DNA from 2 places in the Haloactinomyces albus genome. Region 2 is predicted to be linked to the other one. Evidence: riboswitches for the same ligand, from Rfam matches in the RefSeq annotation. Region 2 holds a riboswitch; the other holds the start of a gene.
The links. A riboswitch is a leader RNA that binds a small molecule or an ion and turns the genes downstream of it on or off. The one in region 2 is predicted to bind cobalamin.
Positions count from the first base shown of each region.

Region 1: another riboswitch for cobalamin. It lies ahead of JOF55_RS00510 (ABC transporter substrate-binding protein); the one in region 2 lies ahead of JOF55_RS04125 (HoxN/HupN/NixA family nickel/cobalt transporter).

Region 1 is NZ_JAVDXW010000001.1:99,081-102,483, reverse strand. Features, by position in the region: gene JOF55_RS00520 (acyl-CoA dehydrogenase) at 1-766, opposite strand, end outside; gene JOF55_RS00515 (TetR family transcriptional regulator) at 947-1,702, shown strand; cobalamin riboswitch at 1,871-2,048, shown strand; gene JOF55_RS00510 (ABC transporter substrate-binding protein) at 2,111-3,139, shown strand; gene JOF55_RS00505 (FecCD family ABC transporter permease) at 3,136-3,403, shown strand, end outside.
Region 2 is NZ_JAVDXW010000001.1:884,484-887,886, reverse strand. Features, by position in the region: gene JOF55_RS04135 (TetR/AcrR family transcriptional regulator) at 1-247, opposite strand, end outside; gene JOF55_RS24685 (ABC transporter ATP-binding protein) at 351-1,703, shown strand; cobalamin riboswitch at 1,828-1,960, shown strand; gene JOF55_RS04125 (HoxN/HupN/NixA family nickel/cobalt transporter) at 2,036-3,148, shown strand; gene JOF55_RS04120 (precorrin-8X methylmutase) at 3,145-3,403, shown strand, end outside.

The DNA of each region.
Region 1 (3,403 bases), 790 kb from region 2:
CCAGGGCCTGCGCACCGATGGTGGGGCGGGTGTGATCCAGGGTGCGCAGGGCCGTTTTGAATCCGGTGCCCGGTTCGCCGATGATGCGGTCGCCGGGGATGGTGCAGTCGTTGAAGTGGATTTCGGCAGTCGGCGACCCCTTGATGCCCAGCTTCTTCTCCTTGCCGCCGACCTCGAAACCCGGGTCGTCGGCGTGCACGACGAAGGCGCTGATGCCGTTGGCTCCCTGGTCGGGGTCGGTCACGGCCATGACCGTGTACCAGCTCGATTCTCCGCCGTTGGTGATCCAGCACTTGGTGCCGTTGAGTACCCAGTTGTCGCCGTCTTGCCGGGCGCGGGTTTTCATCGAGGCCGCGTCCGAGCCCGCCTCGCGTTCGGACAGGGCGTAGGAGGCCATCGCAGCACCGGAGGCGATCGAGGGCATCACCTGCTGCTTGAGCTCCTCGGAGGCCGACAGCAGGATCGGCATGGTGCCGAGCTTGTTGACCGCCGGGATCAGTGACGAGGAACCGCACACGCGGGCGACCTCCTCGATGACGATGCAGGTCGCCACCGAGTCCGCACCCTGGCCGCCGTAGGAATCGGGGACGTGCACCGCCGCGAAACCGGACTTGACCAGTGCCTCGAAGGCCTCGCGCGGGAAGCGTTCCTGCTCGTCGCACTCGGCGGCGTAGGGGGCGATCTCCTTTTCGGCCATCGCCCGCACCGCCTCGCGCAGGGCATTGTGCTCGTCGGCCAACTGGTAGGTCTCGAAGCTGGGATTCACCACGCGCCTCCTGTCCGCAGCGTTACCGCTGATCGTGCCTGATTCGGTCCCGGCATCAGGCAGGGCAGGGAGGGACCTCGTGCCGAGAACCGGACCGTGGGAACGGCCGCCTGCATGCCGCAACACCGATCGTAACGGCACTGAGTGCCATTAGCAATCCGCTCCTGTTACATTTCGGTCATGCCCGAGGCCGCCGCACCCGCCCCGAAGCCCCGCGCCGGACGCACCGTCACCGGACGCAGGCGACTTCGCAGCGCGCTCGCGGTGGCCGCGCTGGACCTGTTCGCCGCGCAGGGCTACGAGGCCACCACGGTCGAGGACATCGCCGAGGAGGTCGGCGTCGGCCGTCGGACGTTCTTCCGGTACTTCCGGTCCAAGGAGGAAGTCGTCTTTCCCGATCACGACGAGCGACTCGCTGCCGTGGTCGAACGCTTGGAGGCCGCCGACACCGCCGAATCACCGTTGTCGGTGGTCGGTGACACGGCCGAGGTGGTGCTGGAGATGTATCTGGCCGAACCGGAGATCTCGCTCAAGCGCTTCGCATTGACCCGAACGGTGCCGTCGCTGCGGGACAGGGAGATCGCCAGCATCGACCGCTACCAGCGTGTCTTCGCCCGTTACCTGCGGTACCGGTACGGCGAGGAGCCCCACGGTGACCTGCGCGCGGCGGTGGGGGCTGCCGCAGTCGTCGCCACGCACAACCACATCCTGCGGCAATGGCTCAGAAGCGGCGGCGCCACCGACGCGCACGGCGCGCTGCGCGAAGCACTCCGACTTGTCGCCGCAGCAGTGGAGGATTCCTGGGGCGGGCAGGAGACACGCCGCGAGGCCGAGTCCACCGACCAGGTCGTGGTCGGTGTGGTGAAAACGGCCGCCTCCGCAGCGGATGTCCGGGCACGGATCGAGGATGTGCTCCGCGAGCTGCCGGACGAGTAAGCTCATGGCACCCGGTGCCATGAGGCCTCGCAAATTACATGCCATCATTATTTAGTAATTATTACTGTTTCAGTGTTGAGTAAAATAAATCCTTCACCCAACACACCACCAACACCGCAACGACAAGCGAAAATCGATCAACCCGGAAACCCTGGCCAAGAAGCACCCTGATAGCTTGCCGCTGCCAGTCGAACCCTTGATGGGCCAGGGAATCCGGTGCGAATCCGGAGCTGACGCGCAGCGGTGAGGGTGACGGGCGAGGCATTGGCCACTGGATGAGCATCCGGGAAGGCGCCTCGTCCGCGTGATCCCGAGTCCGAAAACCTGCTGGCATCTCCGGGCTGCTACTGCGGCCCGGGGCACAACCGCCAGACTCCGCGACTGAGTCTTTGAGGGAAAGGGATCGCCATGGCGCCATCGCGCCGTATGCTGCCGCTTGCCGGTTCGCTCGTGTTCATCGTGGGACTGCTCACTGCGTGTGGTGGGGACTTCCCCACCGGCAGGGTAGAGGAGAGCATCGCGGGTTACCCGAGAACGATCGAAAACGGTGGCAGGGAGATCACGCTCGAATCCCCGCCCGAGCGGGCGGTCTCGCTCAATCAGGGATCGACCGAGATCCTGTTGTCTCTCGGTCTCGCCGACAGGATGGTCGGCACCGCGACGTGGACCGATCCGGTACTGCAAGGACTCGAGGCGGCGAATGCCACGGTTCCCCGGCTGGCGGACAACGAGCCTTCCTTCGAGCGGGTGCTGGCCGAGGAACCGGACTTCGTGTCGGCTTCGTTCGAGGCCACCGTGCAAAGAGTCGCTTCACGCGCCGACTTCGGCGAACTTGGTGTGCCCCTGTACGTATCCCCGGCCGACTGCATCAAGAACAACGAGGGGGATGGCGATGGCCGGCGTGGCAAGCTGTTGACGATGCGGAGCATCTACGGCGCGGTTCGCGATATCGCGCGGGTTTTCGGAGTCGAGCAGCGCGGCGAGGAACTGGTCGCCGCGCTGCGGGGACGGATGAACAAGGCCACTGAGGACATCGATGCCTCCGGTGTGACCATGCTGTACTGGTTCGCGAACTCCGAGTCGCCGTACATGGCCGGTTGCTGCGGCGCGCCGGGCATCATCACCGATGCGGTCGGGGCGAAGAACGTCTTCGATGACACCCGTGCGGAATGGCCACAGGTCAACTGGGAAACCGTCGCCGCCCGCAATCCCGATGTTCTTGTTCTCGGCGATCTCACCCGCCGGAGTCAGACCGCCGAAACGGCGGCGAGCAAAATCGAGTTCCTCGAGTCCAACCCGGTCACTCGGCACATGGCGGCGGTTCGCAACCAGCGGTACATCCTGCTGAGTGGTGCCGCCATGAATCCCTCGATCCGCACGGTCAACGGGGTGGAGAAGGTGGCCGGGGCGCTGCGCGCATTCGGGCTCGCCGGTTGAGTGCGCTCTCGACCCGCGCCGGAGTCCGGGGGACGGCCACCTTGTGGGTTGGTGGCCTGGTGCTGCTGGTCCTGTCCATTGCGTTTGCGATCACGATCGGTCCTGCCGACCTCGCTCTCGGCGCTGTCTGGGCGGTCGTCGCCGAGCACATCGGTCTGGGTGAGTCGGGGCTTTCGCTGATTCGCGACGGGATCGTTTGGCAGCTGCGTCTTCCGCGCACGTTGCTGGCCGCTGTGTGCGGTGCGGGTCTGGGAATGTGCGGGG
Region 2 (3,403 bases):
CCGGATCAGCGGAGGCCGTGCTGAGTTCCCGCGCGCCTTGCTCGGCGAGTTCGACCATGTATTCGCACGCGAAGAGAATCATCCGGTCTTTGCTCGCGAAGTAGTGCTGAATCCTGCCCATCGAGACGCCGGCTTCCGTGCCGACCTCGCGGAGACTCGCCGCCTCCAGACCACGGTCGGCTGCGATCCGCCACACGGCCTCCGCGATCTTCTGTCTTCTCTTCTCGTGATCCACCCGCTTCGGCATGCGCCCTCCAGCGCCCTCGATTTTTTCAATGCAGGTGCATTGCAATCTTGCTGCCCGATTTATGCGATGCAGTTGCATTGTAAAACGGCGTCGGAGAGGCGCGATGATCCAGGTCAAAGAGCTGTCGAAGCACTACGGGGACACGGTGGCGGTGGATGCGCTGTCCTTCGATGTCGCCCCCGGTGTGGTGACCGGCTTCCTCGGTCCGAACGGGGCGGGGAAGTCGACGACGATGCGCATGATTCTGGGGTTGGACCACCCGAACGCGGGCTCGGCGACCATAGGCGGGCGGAACCATCGGAACCTACCGGCTCCGATGCGCGAGGTCGGGTCGCTCCTGAATCCGAAAGCCGTCCATCCGGCAAGGGCGGCGCGAGCGCATCTGCGCTGGTTGGCCAGGGCCGGTGGACTCCCGCGAAGCCGCATCGACGAGGTGCTCGAGCTCGTGGGGCTGGCCGAGGTCGCGAATAAGCGGGTGAGCGGCTTTTCCCTGGGGATGTACCAGCGGCTCGGGATCGCTGCGGCGCTGCTCGGCCAGCCCGCGACACTACTGCTCGACGAACCGGTGAACGGCTTGGATCCCGAGGGAGTCCGGTGGATGAGAAACCTCATGAGAGGTCTGGCCGCCGAAGGACGGACCGTCTTCGTCTCCAGCCACCTGATGGCCGAGATGCAGCAGACCGCGGACAGGGTGGTGGTGATCGGTCGTGGCCGACTCATCGCGGACGTGGATGTCGCCGAACTCATCCGCTGCAGTGCCGACGACCAGGTGAAGGTGGTCTCTCCGGATCCGACGGTACTGACCACTCTGCTCACCGGTGAGGGAGCGACCGTCCGCAGTGATTCGGACGGTGGGCTGCTGGTGAGCGGTATGGATTCCGCGCGTGTCGGCGACATCGCCACAGTACTTCTCTCGCCTTTCTCCTCAGGAACGCGGGAGGCGCCATCGCGGCGGTACTGGCCATCATGTCCGTACCGGCGCTCGTCGGGGCGCTACCGCCGGGATGGCAACGGTTTCTCCTGCCCTGGTGGCCCGCCTCGGCGCTGCACAGCCTCTCCGGTGCGGCCTCCCCGCATTCCCTCGAATATCTCGCACCGGGCTGGGCCGCTGCCGTACTCGCCGGGTGGGCAGCGGTGCTTCTTCTGGTCGCTGACACCGCGTTCGCCAAGCGAGACGCCTGAGCGAACGCGAGTTGGTGGTCAATTTCTCGAGAAATTGACCACGCATCCATTCAGTCGAACGGCCACTGCGCGGCTGGTCGGAAACCCACCGTGTGTCGCACCGGACGCTCCCGAAAGACCTCACAGCCGAGCAGTGGGCATCCCTGTGGGATGTGATCCGCGCGAATCGGCGAGCGGCCGGACGCTGAGGTGCTCGAACGGACCCGTGCTGACCCTCGGCTCTGCCGCCTGGTCGCGGTTCCTGCGCAGCCTCGGCCGAGGCGTATCGAGGTGAACGGACCGTTCGTACCGTATGGCGGGGCGAACGGTCCGTTCACCACTCGGCCGATCGCGTGAGCAAGTTCACCGGAATTGACCTTCTGCCCTCCGACGGGTGAGGATGCCGGGTGCCGGTAGCGGAGGAACTCGGTGTGAATCCGAGACGGTCCCGCCACTGTGACCGGGGAGCGGCCCCCAACCACGCGAAGCCACGGCTCGGCGACGAGCTGGAAGGCCTGGGGAGCCCGCTGTGATCCGGGAGTCAGGACACTCGCTGACGGCCCCGCGTCGCGCCGCGACGTGCGGATCGACGATCCCTCGGGCGGGAGAACCCAGGAGGTCCACGACGTGACGTCGCCGGACGAACGGCCGGAGCAGCAGTCTCCGCGACAGCAGGTCCCGCAACAGCAGCTCACGGAACGGCCTGCCGCGGGATGGGGTAGGCCCGAGCGCCGGAAAGTGACGATCGTGGTGGCCGCCGTCGGTCTGCTGCACCTACTCGGTTGGGGCACCTATCTGCTGTCGCAGGATTCGTTCACCGCGGCCGGAGGGTTGGCCGCTGTCGGAACCGCTGCTTATCTGCTCGGTATCCGGCACGGTTTCGACGCCGACCACGTGGCGGTCATCGACGATGCGACCCGGCTGCTCATGCAGCGGGGACGGCGGCCGGTGTCCACGGGTATGTGGTTCGCCCTCGGGCACGCCAGTGTCGTGATGTTCCTCGCGTTGGCGGTCGCCTTCGTCGCCGGAGCCGCCGCGCAGGGCTGGGCGGAGCAGGTCGGGGCACACACCGCGGTGATCGTCGATATGGCCGTGGTCCTCGTGGTCGGCGTGCTGGCCGTCCTCAATGCCCTGGTGCTGCGCGACACGATCCGGTTGCTGCGCCGGGCGCGCCGGGGCGAGGTCGACGAGGCCGAAGTGGAGCAGGTGCTCGGCAGGCGCGGGTTGCTCGCGCGGGTGCTGCGGGGACGGATGCGTCGGTTCGTGAGCCGGTCGTGGCATCTGTTCGGTATCGGCCTGTTGTTCGGTCTGGGCATGCAGACCGCCACCGAGGTCACCGTGCTCGCCTTGGTCGCTCCGAAAGGCGATCTGCCGACGCTGGCCGTGCTGAGCCTGCCGCTGCTGTTCGCGGCGGGAATGTGCACCGTGGACAGTGTGGACGGAATGCTCATGTCCCGCGCGTACACCTGGTCGCTGGCCAAGCCGCTGCGCAGGATCCGGGTGAATGTGGCCACCACGGCGCTGACCGTGGCGCTGGCCGGGATCATCGCGGTGGTGGTGTTGTCCGGGCTGCTCTCGCGGTTCGGGGGTTCGGTGGCGGACGGTGTCGCGGCGCTCGGTGACCACTTCGAACTGCTCGGCTACCTGACGCTCGCGGTGTTCATGGCGATCTGGGGTGGTGCGGCGCTCTGGTGGCGGCTGTCGGCAACGGAATACGAGTACGGATCGGAAACCACGTGAATCGACGAGAACGGCATCCGATCGAAGTCGAGTCCTACCGCATCATGCGATCGAGGGCGGATTTCGCGCACTACCCGCCCGTGACCCGTGCGGTCGTGGAACGGGTCGTCCACACCACCGCGGACCCGAGCTGGACCGGTGAGGTCGTCGCCGACGAGGCCGCATTGTGGGCCGGGCGGCAGGCGCTGCTCGACGGCGCCGATCTGGTTACCGACGTGCGCATGGTCGCAGCCGGGGTTACCGCCAGGAGCGCGC